2 regions of the Mesorhizobium sp. M0145 genome follow, and region 2 is predicted to be linked to the other one. Evidence: predicted binding sites of a transcription regulator. Region 2 holds the regulator's gene; the other holds the start of a gene.
The links. The regulator PhoB, encoded in region 2, activates phosphate uptake and scavenging genes when phosphate is short. The targets are predictions, from matches to a motif close to TGTCATNNANCTGTCAT.

Region 1 (11,651 bases), on a different contig from region 2:
TTCCTGGCGGCGGAGCAAGGCACAAGGCAGTTCGCGCTGACCGCCGACGATGAGCGCGGGGCGGCGATGCGCGAATCCTTCGTCAATGCCACCGGTCCGCTGGTCATGCGGATTGTGTTTCCCGAAGCGTCGCTGCTGTCGGCCTCGAAGCTTGACGACCAGGCCCTGCGCCATGCCGATATCACGACGCTGGACCAGCTTGCCAGGAAGGCCGGAGCCGACCAGGCGCTCGCCGGCAGTATCGTCTGGAGCGACAAGGAACTGGGCTGGATAGCCGACTGGCGGCTTGCCTTGAATGGCAAGAGCTACAATTGGCAAGTGCGCGGCGTCAGCTTCGACGAGGCATTCCGCGTCGCCATGCGGGGTGCTGCGCAGATCCTGTCGGGCAATGGCCAACCAGAATAGCGCCCGACAGGACCGCTGGCACAATCGTGTCGCATTGGTCAGCAGCGCAGGCTCGTGGTAAAAGCCGCCCGATCCGGAGTTTTTGCGATGAACAAATTCACCCCTGCAAAGCCTGCCGGCGCGCGCAGCGTCGACGAGATCACCGGCAGCCGGCGGCTGCGGCGCATGCGCAAGGCCGATTGGTCGCGCCGCCTTGTCCAGGAGAACCGGCTGTCGGTCGACGATCTGATATGGCCGATCTTTGTCGTCGACGGCAGACAATTGCGCGAACCGATCGCCGCCATGCCCGGCGTGTTCCGCCTGTCGCTCGACCTCGCCGTCAAGGAGGCTGAGCGAGCGGCCAAACTTGGCATTCCGGCGATCGCCACTTTCCCCAATGTCGAGCTCGGCCTGCGCGATCAGACCGGTTCGCATATCCTCGATCCGGAAAACATCATCAACCGTGCCACCCGCGCCATCAAGCACGCGGTGCCGGAGATCGGCATCATCACCGACGCCGCGCTTGACCCTTTCACCTCGCATGGCCATGACGGCATCTTGCGCGAGGGCATTATCGTCAATGATGAAACGGTGGAGCAGGTGACGGCGGCGGCAGTCATCCAGGCGGCGGCGGGGGCCGACATCATTGCCCCCTCGGACATGATGGACGGCCGGATCGGTGCCATCCGCGATGCGCTCGACGCCAATGGATTTCAGGATGTGGCGATCATGTCCTATGCGACCAAGTTCGCATCCGCCTTTTACGGCCCCTATCGTGAGGCGGTCGGCACCGCCGGCCTGCTCAAGGGCGACAAGAAGACCTATTACATCGACCACGCCAATTCCGACGAAGCGGTGCGCGAGGCCGAGCAGGATCTCGCCGAGGGCGCCGACATGCTGATGGTCAAGCCCGGCCTGCCCTATCTCGACATCATCCGGCGGCTCAAGGACGAGTTGCAGATGCCGACCTTCGCCTATCAGGTCTCGGGCGAATATTCGATGATCAAGGCCGCCGCCGCCAATGGCTGGATCGATGGCGAAAAGGCGATGCTGGAATCGCTGCTCGCCTTCAAGCGCGCCGGCTGCGACGGGATTCTCACCTACTTTGCGCCCGAAGTGGCGGCGATGCTCAAGGGGTGATGCGCCTTTGTAGCGTCTACATCGAGTAGTGTTCGTTCGTCCAAAGCGCGACATGGAACGCCGCAGGACATCGCTTCAAGTTTACGCTGCCCCTCGTTGCCCTGCCGGGCATTTCTCGCCGTAAAGTGGCAGGGAGAAAGACGCGTTCGTAAAAGATTTCACCAATCTCCAGCGTTGCAAAAATATCGACGTTGCGGCCAGCCCCTTCTCCCCGTCACTATACAGGGAGAAGCTGCCGGCAGGCGGATGACGGGCGGCGCCGACATTGAGATTAGTTATTCCAACATGATTTGGAAGCGATTGCCCCGCCGGCGATTCAAAATACCGCTTGCAACATGCAATCAGTTAAGCTACCCCGATAACTGCTTGCATCTCACAATTGGTTATCGAGGAGGCTCTCATGTCCAAACTTCGCGTCAGCGCTTTCACCTTGTCGATCGACGGCTTCGGCGCCGGTCCCGACCAAGACCTGAAGAACCCGCTGGGTGTTGGCGGGGAAGCCCTGCACGAATGGATGTTCGGCACCCGCACCTTCCGCAAGATGGTCCTCGGCAAGGATGGCGGGACCACGGACACTGACGAGGCGTTCGCCGCGCGCAGCTTCAAAAATATCGGCGCGTGGATCCTGGGCCGCAACATGTTTGGGCCGATCCGCGGCGAATGGCCGGATGACAGCTGGAAAGGCTGGTGGGGTGACAACCCGCCCTACCATGTGCCGGTCTTCGTGCTCACGCACCATCCACGTGATCCCATTGTCATGGAGGGCGGCACGACCTTCTATTTCGTGACCGACGGCATCCACTCAGCGCTGGAGAAGGCGAAAGCAGTGGTTGACGGCAAGGATGTACGGCTGGGCGGTGGCGTTTCTACGATCCGGCAATATCTCAAGGAAAAGCTCATCGACGAAATGCATCTGGCGATCTCACCGGTCCTGCTAGGCGCCGGCGAGAGCCTTTTTGCCGGCATCGACATGCCCAAGCTCGGCTATCGCTGCAGCGAGCAGGTCGCGACGCCGAAGGCCACGCATGTCATCATCGAGCGCACCTAGCTTGTTGCAGGGCGCCGCCATGGAGGCGCCGCCTTCCTCGCCGCTTTAGTCAGTACTTCTCCGGCACATACAGTTCGCGCGGCAGTACCTGGCGCTCGTATTCGGGATTGAAGACGCGCTCCGGCAGTGTGATCTCTTCGTGCGGCACCTCCTCATAGGGCATCTGCTTGAGGAGATGGTCGATGCAGTTCAGCCGTGCCCGCTTCTTGTCGTTGCCCTCGACGATGAACCACGGGGCTTCCGGGATATTGGTGCGGGCGAACGTTTCTTCCTTGGCCTTGGTGTACTGCTCCCAGCGCACGCGCGACTGGAGGTCCATCGGCGACAGTTTCCATTGCTTCATCGGGTCATGGATGCGCATCAAAAAGCGCATCTGCTGCTCCTCGTCAGTGATCGAAAACCAGTATTTGACAAGCGTAATGCCTGAGCGGACCAGCATGCGTTCGAAATCCGGAACGTCGCGGAAGAACTCCTCGACCTGATCCGGCTGGGCAAAGCCCATTACCCGCTCGACGCCCGAGCGGTTGTACCAGGAGCGGTCGAACAGCACGATCTCGCCGCCGGCCGGCAGATGCGGAACGTAGCGCTGGAAATACCATTGCGACTTCTCGCGCTCGGTCGGCGCCGGAAGTGCTGCGACGCGGCAGATGCGCGGATTAAGCCTCTGGGTGATGCGCTTGATAACACCACCCTTGCCCGCCGAGTCGCGGCCCTCGAAGACCACGACGAGCTTCTTCTTGTGATAGGCGACCCAGGATTGTAGCTTGATCAATTCGGATTGCAGCGTGATGAGATTGCGAAAATACTGCAGGCGGTCGATCGATGGCGGATGCGCATTCTTGTAGATCTTGGCGATCTCCATCGACAGCGCCGGCTCCGAGATTTCCAGCTCATAATCTTCGTCGAGCGTGTCGGCGAGTTCCGCTTCCAGCCAGTCCCTGGCCGGGGAATTCTGTTTTATCTCGGTCATTTGCGCTGCTCCGCTTACAGGCCTTGCCGGCCGCTGTCAGGCGCTCTGCCGCCCGGCCCGGCGGCCGGAAATCGAAGCGCTGGACCGATGTTAGTATAGGCCGGCAATGACGGTTTTATTGCAGCCACTACTGCGCCGGCTGTGCGTTCAATCCGCAAGATGTGATCGAGCTTGCCCTGCGGGGCGGGCGACAAGCGGAACGAATTATCCTACAAATGCCCGGTTCACTGAGGGGCTGTCGTTTGCAACGCCCTTTCCCGATAAATCGTGAGGATACGACATGGAATACCGCACTCTCGGCCGTTCCGGGCTGAAGGTTTCGACCCTGACCATGGGCACCATGACATTCGGCGGCGGCGGCGCGTTTTCGGCGGTTGGCAAGACCGACCTCGACGAGGCGCGTCGGATGATCGACCTTTGCATCGATGCCGGCGTCAATGTCATCGACACCGCCAACGTCTATTCGAACGGGGTGTCGGAAGAGATCATCGGCGAGGCGCTCGGCGGCAAGCGCAAGGGCGACGTGTTGATCGCCTCCAAGGCGCGCATGCGGATCGGCAAAGGCCCCAATGATGAAGGCCTGTCGCGCTACCATCTGATCCGCGAATGCGAGAGGAGCCTGAAGCGCCTCAGGACCGATGTCATCGACATCTATTTCCTGCACGAGTGGGATGGCCTGACACCGCTTGAGGAAACCATCGCCGCGCTCGACACGCTGGTCGCGCAGGGTAAGGTCCGTTATGTCGGCTGCTCCAATTATTCCGGCTGGCAAGTTATGAAGGGGCTGGGGATCAGCGACCGTCATCACCAGCCACGCTTCGTCACCCAGCAGATCCATTACACGCTGGAAGCGCGCGAGGCCGAGTACGAATTGTTGCCGATCTCGGTCGACCAAGGGCTCGGCGTGCTGGTCTGGAGCCCGCTTGCCGGCGGGTTGCTGTCCGGCAAATACCACCGTGACCAGCCGACCGCCCGCCAGCTCAGCGGCTGGTCGGAACCGCCGATCCGCGACGAGGACCGGCTGTGGCGGATCGTCGACGTGCTGATCGATATCGGCAAGAACCACGGTGTGTCGGCAGCGCAAGTGGCGCTTGCCTGGCTACTCGGCCGGCCCGCTGTCAGTTCGCTGGTGATCGGCGGACGAACCGAAGCGCATTTCAAAGACAATATCGCCGCTGCAAGCCTTGTGCTTGCCGATGAGGAGCGCACACGGCTCGACGTGGTCAGCAGGCCGCCCGTGCTCTATCCCTACTGGCACCAGCAATTCACGGCAAAGGACCGGTTCGGGCCGGCCGATCTCGTCCTCGACCGCGACGGCGCCTGAAAAGCCGGGCTCTCCGGACTGCGCCGAGATATGGAGCCCGATCGTGCCTTGCGGTGTTGTGTTTGCGGTCCAATGCTCCTAGGCAAAGGCCAAGCACAATGAAAGGAAACGATATGGCACGAGCACCGAACTACGGTCAGGAACGCAAGGAACGCGACCGGCAGAAGGCTGCCAAGAAGGCGGAAAAGCAGGCTGCCAAGGTCGCAGCCAAGGAGCGATCGAAGCCCGAGGGCGAGAGCGAGTCCCAAACCAAAACCGAAACGACCGAGTGATGACGCCCGGCCTGTCAGGCGGTCCGGGCCTCGGTCAAATCCCGCTATGCCTCAGGCGGGCGCCTTGTCGCTGACGAAGACGTTCACTTCACGCGCGGCGGCAATAAAGGCCCGTCTTGCGTTCATGGCCGGCTTGTCGCCGGCCAGCGCATCATGACAGGCTTGCAACGCTTCGCGATGCTTGGGGCTGCGCTTGCCGGGCCAATTGTTGAGGAGGTAGTCGGAAGCCTCGCGGGCCGTACGCAAGAGCTGATTGCTTCCCGCCGCGCCCTTGACGGTCACGGGTGTGTCAAATCGGTTGTTTTCCATCGCTGCTCTTACGCCATCGGCATTTGCGAAGCGAGACCGAAAGTAGCATTCTTCGCTCATCTGCTCTTTTCGTGATCAATGGCAGCCGATCCTCACTCAAGCGACGACGGCAAATCCCCGGGCGCGCAGGCCGCGCCGGTCGTTGCGCAGCGAGGTCACCAGCCGGTCGCGGCTGCCGATGATATGGGCCGAAAGCAGGCGGGCGGCGCTATCGGCATCGCCGGCCCGCACCGCCGACAGAATGGCATGGTGTTCGGCCCAGGCACGGCCGAGCGCTGCCTCGTCGCGAACCTCGAGCCAGCGGGCGCGCGACAGGCGTGTCATCACGTCGCGAACCGCTCTGAACAGGAACTCGTTGCCGGATAGACGCGCCAACTCGATATGAAAATCCCTGCCGACGCGATGCCATTCCTCGCGCGGCGTCTTGTCGTCGCAAGAATCGAGCATCGCCTCGATGATTTCGACGGCACTTCTGTCCTGCAAGGTGCAAGTTAGTCTGAGTGCCGCGACCTCGACCGCCTCGCGATAGACGGCGATCTGCTCGAGTTCAGCAAGATTGATGGGCGAGACCGTCCAGCCGCGGCCGTCGCGGCAGATCAGGCCTTCAGTCTCGAGCCGCAGCAATGCCGCCCTGACCGGCGTGCGCGATGCACCGAAGCGGCTTTCGACCCAGCGCTCCGTCAGCCGCTCGCCGGGACCGATCTCGAGCCCGAGGATCATCTCGCGAAGCTGCTTTTCGACGTTCTGCATCTGCGACATTGGCGTTCCGTTCAGGTCATTTGTTCCGGCAATCGGGTCACTGGCCGGCGTTGGCCGATCACGCCGGCCTTTGTCGATCATGTTTGAGAGGCCCGCATTGACAGCGACGGGGCTTGCGTTCATGACAGATACCAGTTTGGTATCCCAAATTGGTATCCGTAGCAAGTTTCATGCAAGCTGGCCGGACAGGACATGACATGCCGCAAGACGCCGCCCTCGCCATGCAAGGCACGCACAACGTCCACTGGCGCCGCAATCTCGCCGTGTGTTTTGCCGGCTCGTTCAGCACGCTTGTAGCGATGACGCTGCTGTTGCCCTTCCTGCCGCTTTACGTCGAGCAGCTGGGCGCCGAGGGCCATGCGGCGATCGTGCAGTGGTCGGGCATCGCCTACGGCGCCACCTTCCTTGCTGCCGCGCTGGTCGCGCCCCTGTGGGGGCGGCTAGGCGACCGCTACGGCCGCAAACTGATGCTGGTGCGAGCCAGTTTCGGCATGGCGCTGTGTATGTCGCTGACCGGCATGGTGCAGACCGTCTGGCAATTGGTGCTCTTGCGCCTGCTGATCGGCTTTGCCGGCGGCTATTCTTCGGGCTCGACCATCCTGGTTGCCATGCAGACGCCGAAGGATCGCTCCGGCTGGGCGCTGGGCGTGCTGTCGGCCGGAATCACGGCCGGTGCCCTGGTCGGTCCGCTGCTTGGCGGCGCGCTGCCGCCGCTGATTGGCATCCGCGCCACATTCCTGCTCGCCGGCGGCGTCATTTTCCTGGCTTTTCTGGCAACCACCTTGCTGATCAAGGAGGCCCCTCGCCCGGTTGCCGCCAAGGCCGCGTCAGAAGAAAAAGTGAAAGACGGCTGGTCGCAGATTCCCGACAAGCGCCCCGTCGTCGCCATGCTGGCGACCGGCATGCTGTTGAGTTTCGCCACCATGTCGATCGAGCCGATCATCACCGTCTATGTCCAGCAGCTCATCGAAGATCAGAGCCAGGTCACGCTGGTCTCCGGCATCGTCATGTCCGCGGCAGCGCTAGGCGCCATCCTGTCGGCGTCGCGGCTCGGCAAGCTCGCCGACCGTATCGGCCACTGGAACGTCATCGTTGCCGCACTCGCCGTCTCGGCGCTGCTGCTGATCCCGCAGGCCTTCGTTACCCAGGGCTGGCAGCTCGTCGGCCTGCGTTTCCTGATGGGCCTGGCGCTTGGCGGTCTTTTGCCCTGCATCACCAGCGTCATCCGCCACAATGTGCCCGACGGGGTCGGCGGCAACGTGCTGGGCTTGTCGATCTCGGCGCAATATGTCGGGCAGGTCGCCGGACCGTTGCTCGGCGCCTTCGCCGGCGGCCATTTCGGTATGCGCTCGGTGTTTCTCGGCACATCCATTCTGATGGCGGGCGGAGCGGCCTATAACTGGCTGGTCCAGTCGCGCCGCGAACGCGACATGCTGGCGGAAGCCGGCAAATCCTGACACGGTTCGCGGCACTATCTCAGGCGGTCGCCAGGAATCACGGAGGCGTGGAAATGAGCACGGATGAACACGCGGCAGGCGGCCGCATTCTGGTTCTTGCCGGCGGCCTATGCGGCGCAACCGGCGTGGCGCTTTCGGCGGCGGCGGCACATCTCGGCGGCGCTTTCGTCGGTACGGCCGCATCCTTCCTGCTCTTGCATGCGCCGGTCTTCCTTACCGTCGGGCTGCTCGGTGGCAATAGCATCCTGCGAACCGGAAGCCTCATCCTTCTCGTCGGGCTTCTGCTATTCTCGGGAGATCTTTTGGCCCGCGACTTCCTTGGCTCGCGGCTGTTCCCGATGTCGGCGCCGATCGGCGGCACGTTGCTCATCGGCGGCTGGCTGATGATGGCCGCCTCGGCGCTGGTGCGCCCGCGCCGCCATTGATGCGGCAACCAATGGCCGCCGCTGCTCCTTCGCCAGCCGCCCTCGATCCACGAGCTCTGTCTTGCCAGCTCAGTCTCGCGGACGTTCGGGCCGGACTTGGCCATCGCTGTTGGTCGTCTTGACTACACGCCGCCGCTCCGGCCGTTCGGTGGCCGGCGAGATGCCCCAATAATTGCGATAGATGTCTTCGAACAGATGCTTGATCGGGTGCATGGTTTAATCTCCTCTAGTTTTTTGACTCGATCCAATCAGCGGGCACAAAAATAGGCCACCGATCAGCTCCGCTTGCGTCCTACGAGGAAACCCAGGTCGCGAATCCACGGACCGGTCCTGTCTCGCCGCTTCCGGGCCTCCGCGCTCGAACGGATGCTCCAGTCGTTCCGGTAAATGTCCTCGAACAGATAATTGACGGGGTGCATGGCGCTCTCCTATTGTATCGATCCAATCTGGGGGCGAAAAACGCTCTTGGATCGATTCAAAAAATACGCATCGCACCACGAATGTCAAGCAAAAATTTGAATCGATCCAACGAAGGTGTTAGGTAGTCGGCGATACTGTTGGACCGGAGTCCCGGAGACAAACAAATGGCATCACTCACCGAAGGCAGGAGGCCCATCCGGCTGGCGGACATCGCCAAAGCCGCGGGCGTATCACACGGAACTGCCTCCAATGTCTTCAGCCGTCCCGAAATCGTACGCGAGGAAGTCCGCGAGCGGGTCAAGGCGGCGGCCGACGCGCTGGGCTACGCCGGCCCCGATCCAAAGGGCCGCCTGTTGCGCGCCGGCAAGGTCAATGCGATCGGCGTCGCCACAACCGAGCCGCTGTCCTATTTTTTCGACGACCCCTTTGCGCGCGTGATGATGGCCGGCATCTCGGAGGCATGCGACGCCACCGGCGCGGGAATAGCCCTCGTGTCGGCCGGCAACGAGGAAAAACTTGCCTGGAATATCCAGAGCGCCCTGGTCGACGGCTTCATCCTGTTCTGCATCGAGGGCGGTCCGCGCCTCGTCGAGCTGACGCGCGAACGCAAGCTCCCCTTCGTCGCGCTCGAGCTCGGCTCGCAGGACGCCACGGTCTCCGCGATCGGCGTCGACAATGTTGCCGGCGGCCGGCTCGCGGCGCGCCATCTGGCGGAACTTGGACACCGCCGCTTCGCCGTGCTGTCGCTGGCCTTCGCCGACGACAGCACCGGACTTGTCTCGCCCGAGCAGGTCCGGACCGCAGTCTATACAGGAACCCGTGACCGCCTCCTCGGCTATCTCGAAGAGCTTTCCCGGTTCGGCGTCGATACCGCCAAGGTGCCGGTCTACGAGACTGAAAACGATGAGGCCAGCACAAAGGCTGGTCTCGAAACCCTCTTCGCCTCGGCGGAACCGCCGACCGCCATCCTGGCGATGTCGGACCGGGTCGCGATGGAAGCATTGGAATGGCTCAGCGCGCGGGGCATCGCGGTTCCTCGCGATGTTTCCGTCGTCGGCTTCGACGGCGTGCCTGAAGCCGCAATTTGCGAGCCTCCGCTCACCACCATCGCCCAGCCGATCGCCGAGATCGGCCGCCGGGCAGCGCGAAGAATCCTCGACTTCGACGGCACGGTGCGGCGAGAAACGCTCGATGTCGAACTTATCGTCAGGGCGTCGTCCGGGCCGCCGCCAGGCACAGGTTGACTGGGCAGATCGGCTCCAAATCTTATCGATTGGCCGCCATCGGACCGATGCCAAAGGATGGACGGACCGGTGACGCCTCGTTGCGGACCGGCTTGCCCTTGCCGGACCAGCCGATAGCGGACAGCCATTCCAGATAGAAGGCGAGCGCGAACTGCATGGCGATGCCGGCGGCGAGCAGCAGACTGTCATAGGCAAAGCCGCCCGGGTTGACCAGCTTCATCACCTGCGCCGCCATGGCAATCACCGTGCCGGCAATGAAAACCGGCAGCGAGCGTTTGCCCAATATGGCGAGCGGATTGTCGCGGCCGGTGCGGAACAGGTTCGAGACGAAAGGCAAGGCGACGACCAGATAGCTCATCGCCAGGATGTGCAGCAGCCGCGGCAACGACAGGAACGTCTTGTCGAAACCGGTCAGCACCACCGGCAGGTCGAGCCACGACACATGCCCCCACAGCGGGCTGTGCACCCAGACGAGCGCCGTCAGCACATAGGCGGCGGCCGCGCCGACCAGCCAGCGATTGGCCGGGATGGTGCCGCCGCGCCGCACATGCAACACGCTGGCCATGCCGATATTGAACAGCAATTGCCATGACAGCGGATTGAGGAACCAGAAGCCGGGCTCCGGGTAGTTCGGCGGCGCGATCTGGTAGATTCCGGCAATCAGCCAAAGGGCTGCGGATACTGCGAGCGCCGCCAGTGGCCGGTAGCTGATGAACAGCAGGAAGACCGGAGCCATCAACAGCAGCGCCGCATAGACCGGCAGTATGTTGTTGTAACCGAGCTGATGGCCGAGCGTGACGATGCCGACCAGGACTTGTGGCGGGTTCCTGACGAGCGGCTCGATGTTGATCAGCGTCAGAAGATCCGGCCGTTTCGCAAACACCGCCGCCGCGCAGAAGATAGCCATGACCACCATCGTCGTGACGATGTGGGTGACATAGAGCACACCGGCGCGGCGCCACATTTTCAGTGTTGCAATCAGCCGGTTTCCCGGCTGGAACTTAGTGCCGTAGGCGAGAGCGACGGACATGCCGGAGATCAGCACGAAGGCCTCGGCCGCATCCGAAAACCCGAAATTCTTGTAGGTCAGGGTTTCGAAAACGGTGCCAGGCACGTGGTCGACGAATATGGTCAGGAGGGCGAGAGCCCGGAACACATCAATACGCGTATCGCGTTCCGGCGAAACTGGCATGGTCATCGATAAAAGGCCTTAAAGCTGGTTGTTCATGCCCGGCATGCGATCCCTCGGGCGACCACCCGGCGCACACTGCTTCGATCCCCCCGCGGGGATTATATCGGCAAAGAAACGGACTGAAATGCGCCCGGTTCAATCAACTTTCGCGGAGCTTGAAAATATTCCGTTTTGAAGCCGGCAAATTAACGAAAGTAACGCGGAATCAAAAGGATGTGACTATGGCCGAGCAAAGCCTCGAAGACGGTATTTTGCAGGAGAATTCAGGCTTTTTCTACCGGCTCCATCGATCCGCCAATTTACCCGGTGACTGGCTGTTCCTGTTGCATGGATCGGGTGTCGACGAGACGACCTTGCTGCCGCTTGGTCGGCAAATCGCGCCGCATGCGGCGCTGGTTACGGTCCGTGGCCGCATCCCTCAGGAGGACGGTTTCCGCTGGTTCACGCGAATCACCCCGACGCGATTCGAGCAGGCAAGTATCCGCGCGGAGGCAGATGCGTTTGCAAGCTTCGTCGCCGGCGTCGCGAAGCGCCACAGCCTCGATCTCCGCCGCGCGACCTTTCTCGGCTATTCGAACGGCGCCAATCTGGTTTCAAGCGTCATGCCGCTGCATCCGGGCCTCATCGAGCGCGCTGCATTGCTGCGCCCCATGCCGGTGCTCGACGAGGTGCCGCCGGCCGACCTGTCGAAGGCGCGGGCTCTGATC
Region 2 (11,651 bases):
TGGCGACACCCGCCAGAATGGCGGTCGTGAATTTCTTCATCATATCCTCCCTGCGCCGCGTACGGCGTGACCAATTGGCTCAAAGACCAGCTTAGAAGCTCTAATTTTTTCGAGCCTCGAAAAAATACTGGCCCGATCTCCGGCTGCTGTCAACATCGATTCTGATGGATTTTGATGACTCTGCGAGTTTTTTCGAGCGTCGGAATAAACGATGACAGCGCCACCTGCATCTGACACTATTTGCCTGCATCCGACACTATTTGTCGGACATTACCGACGGCTTCCGGTTCATGAGCGGCCGCGGCAACCGGGAGGAAAGCAAAACAATGTCGGTCGGAATCCGCCATGACGATTTGCGCCGGCGCAACCGGGCGATGGTGATCTCGGCGGTGCGCCGGGCCGGCCAGCCATCGCGTACTGAGATCGCAGCTACCACCGGCCTCAGTCATTCGACCATATCGGCGATCTCTTCCGACCTGATACGGGAAGGCATCCTCGCCGAGAGCAAGGCAAGCGAGCCCGTTTCGTTGAAACGCGGTCGTCCGCAGGTCGGCCTCGCCCTCAACCCGGAAGCGGCGGCGGTGCTGACCGTGGTGTTGTCGCTGAATTTCCTGTCGGCCGCCATTATCGACTATACGGGACAGGTGGTCGCCGAGGAACAGCGCCGGCTGGACACGCTGACCATGCCGCGCGACGAGCTGATCCGTGAATGCATGGCCATCGTCCGGCGCCGGCTGCAGGATCCAGACCTTGACGTCCGCAGTGTCGCCCGCATCGCCCTGGCGATTCAGGGCATTACCGACTCCCCTGCACGCGCCATGCTGTGGTCGCCGATCACGCCGCAGACCGACATCGCCTTTGCCGACATGCTGGAGGACGAATTCGGCATCCCGGCAACGGTGGAGAACGACTGCAACATGATGGCGGTGGCTTTGCGCTGGCGCAATCCGGATCGCTATCGCGACGACTTCATCGCCATCCTGCTTTCGCATGGCATCGGCATGGGGCTGGTGCTGAAGGGCGAACTGTTCACCGGGACGCATTCCTCGGGCGGCGAATTTGGCCACATGATCCATCGTCCGGGCGGCGCGCTCTGCCGTTGCGGGCGGCGCGGCTGCATCGAGGCCTATGCCGGCAACTACGCCATCTGGCGCAACGCCAGGCAGATGAGCGAAGACAGCGAACCGGTCGCCGACGTCAGCGACGCCGACATGCGAGCACTGGCGGCCCAGGCGCGCGAGAAAGATGGGCCGGAACGCGAGGCCTACCGCAAGGCCGGCGAAGCGCTGGGTTTCGGTCTCGGCTCGCTGTTCGCGCTGATCGATCCGGCACCGGTCGCGATGGTCGGCGCCAGTGCCGCCGCCTTCGATCTGATCGAGCCGGCCTTGCGGAAGGCAATCGCCCAGACCGCCGGCGGCCAGCATTCAGGCTCGATCTCCTTCGATACAGAGCCGAACGAATTGCCGCTGATCCGCGAAGGCTGCGCGATGCGGGCGTTAAGCTTCGTCGACCAGGAGATTTTCGCGCCGGGCGCGCAAATGAGGCCCAGCGTCAGAAAGAACGTAGCCTGACCAGGCGGGTCAATCTTCCCTGATCGCATAGCCGGCACCGCGGATGGTGCGGATGACATCCGGCATCCGGCCGTTGTTGACGGCTTTGCGCAGCCGCCCGACATGCACGTCGACGGTGCGTTCGTCGATGTAGATTGTCTCGCCCCAGACATTATCGAGTAACTGGCTGCGCGAGAAGACACGGCCCGGATGCCGCATCATGAACTCGAGCAGCCGGAATTCGGTCGGCCCGAGCCTGATTTCGCTCTTCTTGCGATAGACCCTGTGCGATTCGCGATCGAGCACGATGTCGCCGACCTTCAGCACGCTGGACAGCACTTCCGGCTTGGCGCGCCGCAGCAGCGCCTTGACCCTGGCCATGAATTCCGGTGTCGAAAACGGTTTGACCAGATAGTCGTCGGCGCCGGTCGAAAGACCGCGCACCCGGTCGCTCTCCTCGCCGCGCGCGGTCAGCATGATGATCGGCAGCCGCTCGGTTTCGGGGCGCACCCGCAACCGACGACAGAGCTCGATGCCGGAAACCGCTGGTATCATCCAGTCGAGCACCAAAAGGTCGGGCACATTCTCCTGCAAACGGATCTCGGCTTCGTCGCCGCGTGTCACCACCTCGACCTGGTAGCCTTCGGATTCGAGATTGTAGCGGAGCAGCACACCCAACGGCTCCTCGTCCTCCACCACCATTATGCGTGGTGCGATCATCGGCTGGGCACCCCCATCATGTCACCGGTGCGGACATTGTCGTTTCGTCCTGCTTCGGACGATTGACCGGCAATTGCTCGCCGGTCAGCACATAATACGCATTTTCGGCGATGTTGGTGACATGGTCGCCGATCCGCTCCAGATTCTTGGCGCAGAACAGCAGGTGCGTGCAAGCGGTGATGTTGCGCGGATCTTCCATCATGTAGGTCAAGAGCTCGCGGAACACGGACGTGTATTTGACGTCGATGCGCTCGTCGGCGGCACGCAGCTTGGCCAACGCGGCCGCATCGCCTGCAGCATATTCCTCGATGACACCCTGCACCTGGATGAGAACCAGCTGCGCCATCGCGTCGATGGAATGCGACAGGTCCCGCGGCGTGGCGCTGAGGCCGACCGCACTCACGCGCTTGGCGATATTCTTGGCAAGGTCGCCGATGCGTTCGAGGTCGCCCGCCATGCGGATCGCTCCGACCACATGGCGAAGATCGTGGGCCATCGGCTGGCGTTTGGCGATCAGGGTGATGGCGCGGTCGTCCAGTTCGCGTTGACGCGCATCCATGATGGCGTCGTCGGAAACGACGCGTTGCGCCAGCACGTTGTCGGAATTCAACAGGGCCTTGGTCGCCCCGCCGACCATCGAACCGGCGAGGTCGGCCATGTCGCGGATCAGCTTGCTGATCTGCTCGAGATCCTCGTCGAAAGAAGCGACTGTGTGTTCGCCCATGATCCTGTCCTCAAATGCATGATCGGAATGGCTCAGCCGAAGCGGCCAGTGATGTAGTCCTGCGTGCGCTTCTCGCGGGGCGACGTGAAGATCTTCTCGGTCCGGTCGAACTCGACCAGTTCACCCAGATACATGAAGGCGGTCTGGCGCGACACGCGCGCCGCCTGCTGCATGTTGTGGGTGACGATGACGATCGTGTAGTCGGCTTGCAATTCGTCGATCAGTTCCTCGATCTTGGCAGTCGACAGCGGGTCGAGCGCCGAAGCCGGTTCGTCGAGCAGAATGACTTCCGGCTTCACCGCCACGGTGCGGGCGATACAGAGCCGCTGCTGCTGGCCGCCGGACAGGCTCAAGCCGCTGGCGTTGAGCTTGTCCTTGACCTCGCTCCACAGCGCGGCGCGCTTCAACGCCTGTTCGACGCGGCCGTCCATCTCGGACTTGCCGAGGTTCTCGTAGAGCCTGACGCCGAAGGCGATGTTCTCGTAGATCGACATCGGGAACGGCGTCGGCTTCTGGAACACCATGCCGATCTTGGTCCTGAGGAGGTTGAGATCCTGCGACCGGTCGAGAATGTTCTTGCCGTCGAGCAGCACCTGGCCCTCGGCCGTCTGTTTTGGGTAGAGCTCATAGATGCGGTTGAACACACGCAGCAGCGTCGATTTCCCGCAACCCGAAGGGCCGATGAAGGCCGTGACGCTGCGCTCGGGCAGCGACAGGCTGATGTCCTTCAGCGCCTTGCTCTGGCCGTAGTAGAAGTTGAGGTTCTTGACCTCGATCTTCGTCTTCTCGGCTACCGTTTCGGCCATCGTCATGTCTGGGGACAACATCTGTGTCATCTGTCCTCTCTGCGTCCGGTAAGGCTGCGGGCGAGGATGCTCAAGCCCAGAACCGTCAGGGTGATTATGAGTGCGCCGGTCCACGCCAGTTGCTGCCATTCCTCGTAAGGGCTGAGAGCGAACTGGAAGATGGTCACCGGCAGGCTGGCCATCGGCGCGTTGATATTGCTGCTCCAGAACTGGTTGTTGAGCGCGGTGAAGAGCAGCGGCGCCGTCTCGCCGGAAATGCGTGCTATCGCCAGCAATATGCCGGTGACGATGCCGGACAATCCGGCGCGGTAGGCGACCGAACGGATCACCACCCAGCGTGGCGCGCCGATCGCGGCACCGGCTTCACGCAACGCGTTCGGCACCAGGCTGAGCATGTCTTCAGTGGTGCGCACGACCACCGGAATGACCAGGATGGCAAGCGCAACTGCGCCGGCAATGGCCGAGAAATGTCCCATTGGCCGCACCATCAGCTCATAGACAAACAAGCCGATGATGATCGACGGCGCCGACAACAGGATGTCGTTGATGAAGCGGACGACGGTGGTGATGCGCGAAAAGCGTCCATACTCGGCCATGTAGGTCCCCGCCAGCACGCCGATCGGCGTGCCGACGACAACGGCGATGATCGTCATCAGCAGGCTGCCCGCGATGGCATTGAGCAGGCCGCCGGCCTCGCCCGGTGGTGGCGTCATCTCGGTGAAGACCGCGAACGAAAGCCCGGCTGTGCCCTTATAGACTAGTGCGCCGAGGATGAGCGCCAGCCAGGCAAGCCCGATGCCGGCGGCGACGACGCAAAGCGCCATCATCACCGAATTCCTGGCTTTGCGGCGGCTGTGGAGCGATGAGGATGTCGACATCGGTCAGGCTCCCGTACGGGCGTCGATCCGCATCAGCATATAGCGGGCGGCGGCAAGGATCAGGAAGGTGATGACGAAGAGGATCAGGCCGAGCGAAACCAGCGAGGAGGTGTAGAGGTCGCCGTCGGCCTCGGTGAATTCATTGGCGATGGTCGCCGAGATCGTCGTGCCCGGCGCGAACAGGGAGGCACTGATGCGGTGGGCGTTGCCGATGACGAAGGTCACCGCCATGGTCTCGCCGAGCGCCCGGCCGAGGCCAAGCATGACGCCGCCCATGATGCCGATGCGGGTATAGGGAATGACCACGCGCCGGGTCACTTCCCAGGTCGTGCAACCGATGCCGTAGGCCGATTCCTTCAGCACCGCCGGCACCGTATCGAAGACATCCTTGGTGATCGAGGTGATGAAGGGCAACACCATGATGGCGAGGATCAGCGCCGAGGTCAGAAGGCCGATGCCGTAAGGAGGGCCGGCGAAAAGGCTGGATAGTCCCGGCACGCCATGGAAGATGTTGATGATGAAGGGCTGTATCGTCGTCTGCAGGAATGGCGCGAACACGAACAGGCCCCAGATGCCGTAGATGATCGAAGGAATGCCGGCCAACAGCTCGACCGCTATGCCGATCGGGCGCCTGAGCGGGCGCGGGCAGAGCTCGGTGAGAAAGATTGCAATGCCGATGCCGATCGGAACCGCGATCAGGATGGCAATGGCCGCCGTCACCAGCGTGCCGTAGATCGGCGCCAGTGCGCCAAATTTTTCCGTAACAGGATTCCAGCTCTCAGTCGTCAGGAAAGAAAAACCGAACGACGACAGCGCCTGCCATGAGCCGGCAAACAGCGAGATCGCGACACCGCCGAGGATGACCAGCACAAGAATTGCGGAAGCGCGGGTGAGTCCGCGGAATATGGCATCTGTGAGCGCGAAGCGCCGCACCGTAGCTTCCCTGGCCCGGGCTGCTGCAGATGATGGCATGGCATCGGAAGCGATGGTCATTGGGTCCTCGCGATTAAAGGCAACAGGGAGGGCGCCATCGACGCCCTCCCTGGAGGAGATTACATAGCCGAGTAGAGCGGCTTGCCGTCGTCGCCGACGACTTCCTTGGCCCACATGGCCTTGACGCTCTCAACCACCTTGTCGGGCATCGGAACGTAGTCCAGCTCGCCGGCCATCTCGTCGCCCTTGTCGTATGCCCAGGCGAAGAATTTGAGCGCTTCGCCGGTGGTCGCGGCATCATCCGGCTTCTTGTAGAGCAGGATCCACGTTGCCGCCGTCATCGGCCAGGACTCGGCGCCCGGCTCGTTGGCGAGGATGACGCCATAGCCCGGCTGCGAGCTCCAGTCGGCATTGGCCGCTGCCGCCGAGAACGCCGCCGCGGCGGGCTCGACCTTCTTGCCGTCCTTGTTGATCATATCGGTGTGGGTGAGCTTGTTCTGCTTGGCGTAAGCATATTCGACATAACCGATCGCGCCGCCGGTCTGGGAGACGTTGTTGGCAACGCCCTCGTTGCCCTTAGCGCCGATGCCGACCGGCCATTCCACGGCCTTGTCGACGCCGACCTTTTCTTTCCAGTCCGCGCTGACGTCGCCGAGGTAATAGGTGAAGTTGAACGTCGTGCCCGAACCATCGGAACGGTGAACGACCGCGATCGCCTGCGAAGGCAGCTTGACGTCGGGATTAAGCTTCTTGATCGCTTCGTCATCCCAGCTCGTGATCTTGCCGAGGAAGATGTCGGCCAGCGTCGGGCCGTCGAGAACCAACTCGCCCGGCTTGATGCCTTCGAGATTGACGACGGGAACGATGCCGCCCATCACCATCGGGAACTGAGCCAGTCCGGACGCTTCAAGCTCGTCGCCCTTGAGCGGCGCATCCGAAGCGCCGAAGGTAACGGTCTTGGCTTTGATCTGCTTGATGCCGCCGCCGGAACCGATCGACTGGTAGTTAAGGCCAACGCCGGTGTCTTTCTTGTAGGTGTCGGCCCACTTCGCATAGATCGGGTAGGGGAAGGTGGCGCCGGCGCCGGAGATGTCCGCGGCGAGCGCGGCGGACAGGGTGAGGGTGGTCGTCGCCGCAGCCATTGCAATCGCAACGGCCGCCGAGCGGATGAAATGTCTCATGTGGCCTGCTCCTGTTCGGAATATGGTCTCTCGGCGCCATTCCTCGGGCGCCCGCTGAGGCCAATAGCCCCCGATTATTACAGTCGCATGACAGTTTCATGTCGCTCCGGTAACGTCGTCCAGCCGGGTTAAGAAGGAGCGGTCGCGGGCTTTGTCGGCATGGGCCGCGGTTTGCCGCTGGAATCAGCAGCTTGCGTGAATTCCGGCCGGCATCGTCTGCTCGGCGATCGTAGCCACCGGCTTTAAAAGAAAAAAGCCGGACGGGAGCGCGTTGCATGCAGCCAGAACGTGTCATGGCCGCGCCATCGCCGAAACAGGTCCGTTGGGGTAAATCTGACCCTGTTTCTTGCCGGCGGTCGCTGCTCCCGCCCGTAACTGGAGGAGCGGAACTTCGAATATCCCATTGTCGCCACTGAGCGCGGCTTTGGTATGGTGCGATCGCACCATGGCCTTACGCTGGAAGCGTTGACGAATCGCAAGGTTCTAACTCGCGCTGGACCTCCATCCGCGCCCGACCCGGCGCTCGATCTTCGAGCAACGCCTTCGACTGGAAGTGCGACGACTCTACTTCACGGTATCTACTCCCTTCGCCCTATTCCGCCGGTTGTCGGTTAGGCCGAAGCAGCGTTATAAGCTTGCAGGGGTATTGCTGATGTCTCGACGGATTCTGCCTGTCTTCCTGTGCCTGGCGCTGCCTCTGGGAAGCGGCTGCGCGCGCAGCTATGACGGCACCGTCATCATTCCCAAGCCGCTCGATGTTCGCCGTTTCTGGGACAGGCCTTCGCCGCAGGCGCAAGCCGAACAGTCGCAACTGGAGACCGACGTCTTTCCAGTGGCGCCGCAAACGCCGAAAAGGCCGGCGGTGCGCAGGAGCGCGGCTTCCGTTGCAGCGCCTCGGAGGAGGGTCACCAACAACCCGCCCATGCTGTCGCCGGAGCCGACGAAGCCGCTAACTTGCAAGAATGTCAGCGAGCCCGGCAAACGGGCCCGCATGGTCTGCGAATAACCATCCGACGTCGGTCGATGCGCACGGCTCCAGGCCTTGAAGAGGCTATCCGGCCAGCCGTCTCGGAACATCGCCCGCCTTGGTCAGTCCGCCGGGAAGAAGGCCGGCCCGACCACTCTCACCGGCCGCGCGCCGATCGCTCTTTCGATCGACTGATGCTGGGCAGCCCCCTGCACTTCGGCAGCCTGCGTTTTTGCCTCTGCCGGAGCGGCACCGGCGGTTTCGATCCCGGATTCAGGAATTTCCGCGACGATGCCAAAATCCGGCTTTGCCGTCGGCAACGGTATGATGGCGTTGGTCATGTTGGCCGGTGTCACGGTTCGTGCCCTGAGCTCGGCGACGCGCCGGTAATAGCGCTTGACGTCGCAGGCCTTGAAGTTCGCGTCGTCGCGGTACCGGAACGCGGCAGGTAGCTCCACATAGGGTTTTCCCGACTCGAGCGTGACCATCTCCTCGGTCTCGCGAGTGGCGTCGCTCAGCGTATAGAGGTCGACGCCGGCATCGTCGCAGATGTAGCGACACTGATCGACCGTTTCCTTCAGATCGTCGCCCTTGGCGAACTGCGATTTTGGCGCGGGGAAGAAATATCCGTCCGACAAGCGAACGCAAAACAGCATCCGATTGCCGCCAATTGTTGTGCCTGCGGACTGGGCCTTGGGTGCCGTGCGTTGCTGCGCCGGCTGTTTCTTGGCAGCGGGGGCGGCGCAGCCCAGCGCGACAAACCTGGCCTTCAATCCGGACGTGTCCCTGCTCGAATTCGACAGTCTGGCGATCTGCCGTTGCACCTCCGCCTTGATGCTGACCAGGTCGGCGCAGGGATTGAAGAAGAAGCCGGCCGTTTTCGCCGTGCATCTGCGTTGTCTTTCAAGCTTTTGAATCGCGGCGAGTTGCCGGCGCAGTTGGGCAAGCTCGGGGCTGGTCCCGCCGCTGCGCCCCGCCGAAAGCAATTGGCTCCTGATGGCACCGCAGCTATCCGCGTAGGAGAAGGATGTGCCGAGCGCAACGGCTATTGCCGACACCAGCATCAGAATCGTGAGGGGCCAGAAGCGTGTCATTGGAACGACCATTATCCTTGTTGCACCGAGAACAGGATTTCTTTGTCGACTATGGATAAGTACTAGCTAAGTCAGTCTTTCCTAATTGGAGTAGATCAAATCGCCACCAGAGACTTTAGCTCTAGTGTATTAGATCCACTCGTGTAAATTCAATATTACATTTTTATTTCAAGATTGAGACGAACCGGCAGCAACGCCGGCGGACGCCCGCCACGGCGAAGTTTTGATGCGCGCGGCGGGTTCGGCATCGCGATCAATCCGGCGTTACCGGCCGGCCGTTGCTGAAACCTTAGCCCTGGGATCGGCGTTGAGCGGCCAAAGGAGGAGACCGCAAATGTCGATCCACTTCACTGTCGCGGACCTGACCAGGAATCTGTTCCATTCACTTGGGTTGGACCATGAACGCGCACCGAGGCCACTCGACCACGAGCAGAGGCTTTTGCTGGAGTGCTATCTCGCCGGCCAGATACCGGAATCGGCCTGGAGCGACTATGTCTTCGAGATGCCGGAACTGGCGCGACATGTCGAGGCCAGACGAAGGCGCCACTAAAGCGCATCGCGGTCGACCGGGCCTCATGCGACGCGCTTAGGTTCTTGTCTAATGCATGTCGTTGTCGCAAAACCGCTGCACACTTTTGCGCGACATGCACTAGATCCCGAAAAGTGGAATCCGGTTTTTGGAAAAGATCAAGGCGAAGCCTTCACTCGCGGTGCAGCCTGTTCTTGTTTGGGCGAGTTGAATTGCAGAGTGAACACCTTGCCCGGGATGCCTTGAGCCAACGCCGGTGAAAAGCTCAACGGCAGGCAATGGTCCACGGCCGCGACCGCCGCGTCGACAAAAGCTTGGCGCGTCTTCTCCTCGCCGGCGACGCGGATGGCGGTCGGCTTGGGCCGGCCGATCAGCGTGCCATCGCGCCTGAAGCTGAAGCTCAGGGTGACGGTGGAATTCCCGGCATTCGCCGGCGGGGTCCAGCACGCCTGGATGGCAGCCCCGACCTCGGGCATGGTGTTGAGCGTCGCTGCATTCGATTGACCGGCTGCACCCGCCAGCATGGCGCCTGCAATCACCATCATTCCAGCAATGCTTTTCATGGCAGGGCCTCTGTCCTTGAACCGCCCTCGAGGAGGGTACTACTTCGATGGTAGGGCCGACATCGGCGATGGCAAGATGCCGGCAACGCGCTTCATCAGCCATGCAGGCGTCGTGAAACGCCGTCTGGCGCAACTTCGGCAGGGGCTGAAATAAGCAAAAGGCCGGCGAGCAGCCGACCTTTGCTTTCCATCCGCGCCAGTACATCCGTGGTCGCAAGCTGGAGGTGGATACCAGTAGAAAGGGTTTCGGTTAACGAAACCTTAAGCTCCCCACACCGTGCAAACAGGGGAGAGTAAGAAAGAATTACCCCAGATCATTACCGGCTCCCGCAGAACGTGCGGACGATCGCCGGCCTGCACGTGCCTCAGGCGTTGGCCTGCGACCGCACATAGGCGATATAGCCGCGCACGTCGCCGGCCGGCTCGGCATAGGCCTTGCCGAGCTTCTTCTCGATCGCCGCCATATAGTCTTTTGCCCATTGGGGCAGCGCATAGTCGATGACGGCGAGGAATTCGAGCGTCGCCGCCAGACGGATGTCGGCGATCGACGGGTTCTTGCCGCCGATGAACGGCTTGCCGTTCCTGAAGAAGCTGTGAAACACCTCCAGCGGCTCGGCTATCGCTTCTATAGCGGCCTTCTGGGCTTCCGACTTCTTGTCGGGATGAGCGTCGCTGTGGCCGACCTCGCCGGCATATTGCGGGAAATTCAGCACAGGATATGTGGCGCGCGCCACATAGGGGTAGAGCGTCCCGATCAGGTAGAACATGGCGCTGTCGATCATTGCCCGCTTGGCCGGCGCCTTGGGATATAATTTCTCCAGCCCGTGCTTGTTGGCGAGGTACTGCATGATGGCGCAGCTTTCCCACAAGACACCTCTCGGCAGGCCCTTGTCCTCGATCATCGGCGTAAGATGGGCCGGGTTTCGCGCCATATATTCGGGCGAGCGCGTGAGGCCCCAAACGTCGGTTTCGGAATGATCGAGCCCGGCGGCGCGTGCAAACACCCGAACGCTCATATTGTTGACGCTGGGCTTCAGCATGCTGAGCGTGAGCGCCGGCTTTTTCGCAGGCTTCGCCTTGGCCTTCGCGGGCTTTCTGCCGGAGACCTTCGTCGCCGGCCTTGCCACTTTCGCCGCTGACTTGGCGGCGGCTTTGGCCGCCGGCTTGGCTCCTGGTTTGGCTGCCTTGGCGGCGGGCTTTTTCGCACTCTTCGTTGCTGTCTTTGCCATTATGTCCTCCCTTTGTTTGGCGTGTCGTCAGTATGGATTTTTCGGTGCGCGATCCTCCGACAAGGTCGTGCGCGAGCGCTCGACAAGCGCTTGGATCGCATCGGCAAGGTGCACTTCGGCGATGTTGTAGTCGCCGCGCGCGACGCGGATCTTGTGCGCCTGCATCAGCACGTCGGCATGGGTGAAGCCCGCCGGCGGTTCGAAACGGTAGGAGGCGAGTTCGATCAGCAGGCCGAGCGGATCCTCGAAATAGATCGAGTCCATGAAGCCGCGATCCTTGACGCCGCTGTGCTTGATGGCGCGCTCGTCGAGCCGGGCAACCGCCTGCAGAAAGGTGACGCGCGACACCGCGAAAGCGATATGATGGACGCAGCCCGTGTCGGTCGGCGTGCGCCGCTTGACCGGCGTGCGGCTTTCGTCGGTGAAGACGGTGATCAGCCGGCCGTCGCCCGGATCGAAATAGAGATGGCTTTCGCT

Region 1: ppk2 (polyphosphate kinase 2) is a predicted target of PhoB. The motif match lies at 3,649-3,665, and genes of this name have one in related genera.

The regions. Positions count from the first base shown of each region.
Region 1 is NZ_JAMYTK010000015.1:65,240-76,890, reverse strand. It holds gene NKJ28_RS21050 (DUF8605 domain-containing protein) at 1-405, shown strand, start outside; gene hemB (porphobilinogen synthase) at 493-1,524, shown strand; gene NKJ28_RS21040 (dihydrofolate reductase family protein) at 1,925-2,572, shown strand; gene ppk2 (polyphosphate kinase 2) at 2,622-3,542, opposite strand; gene NKJ28_RS21030 (aldo/keto reductase) at 3,823-4,866, shown strand; gene NKJ28_RS21025 (hypothetical protein) at 4,980-5,138, shown strand; gene NKJ28_RS21020 (DUF982 domain-containing protein) at 5,190-5,447, opposite strand; gene NKJ28_RS21015 (GntR family transcriptional regulator) at 5,544-6,206, opposite strand; gene NKJ28_RS21010 (multidrug efflux MFS transporter) at 6,404-7,663, shown strand; gene NKJ28_RS21005 (DUF423 domain-containing protein) at 7,717-8,088, shown strand; gene NKJ28_RS21000 (hypothetical protein) at 8,158-8,301, opposite strand; gene NKJ28_RS20995 (LacI family DNA-binding transcriptional regulator) at 8,673-9,752, shown strand; gene NKJ28_RS20990 (OpgC family protein) at 9,775-10,950, opposite strand; gene NKJ28_RS20985 (alpha/beta hydrolase) at 11,166-11,651, shown strand, end outside.
Region 2 is NZ_JAMYTK010000001.1:754,244-765,894, forward strand. It holds gene xylF (D-xylose ABC transporter substrate-binding protein) at 1-40, opposite strand, end outside; gene NKJ28_RS03790 (ROK family protein) at 327-1,571, shown strand; gene phoB (phosphate regulon transcriptional regulator PhoB) at 1,581-2,270, opposite strand; gene phoU (phosphate signaling complex protein PhoU) at 2,287-2,994, opposite strand; gene pstB (phosphate ABC transporter ATP-binding protein PstB) at 3,027-3,830, opposite strand; gene pstA (phosphate ABC transporter permease PstA) at 3,827-4,678, opposite strand; gene pstC (phosphate ABC transporter permease subunit PstC) at 4,682-5,671, opposite strand; gene pstS (phosphate ABC transporter substrate-binding protein PstS) at 5,731-6,792, opposite strand; gene NKJ28_RS03825 (hypothetical protein) at 7,445-7,798, shown strand; gene NKJ28_RS03830 (DUF2865 domain-containing protein) at 7,882-8,853, opposite strand; gene NKJ28_RS03835 (hypothetical protein) at 9,188-9,403, shown strand; gene tolA (cell envelope integrity protein TolA) at 9,541-9,945, opposite strand; gene NKJ28_RS03845 (glutathione S-transferase family protein) at 10,311-11,174, opposite strand; gene NKJ28_RS03850 (VOC family protein) at 11,202-11,651, opposite strand, start outside.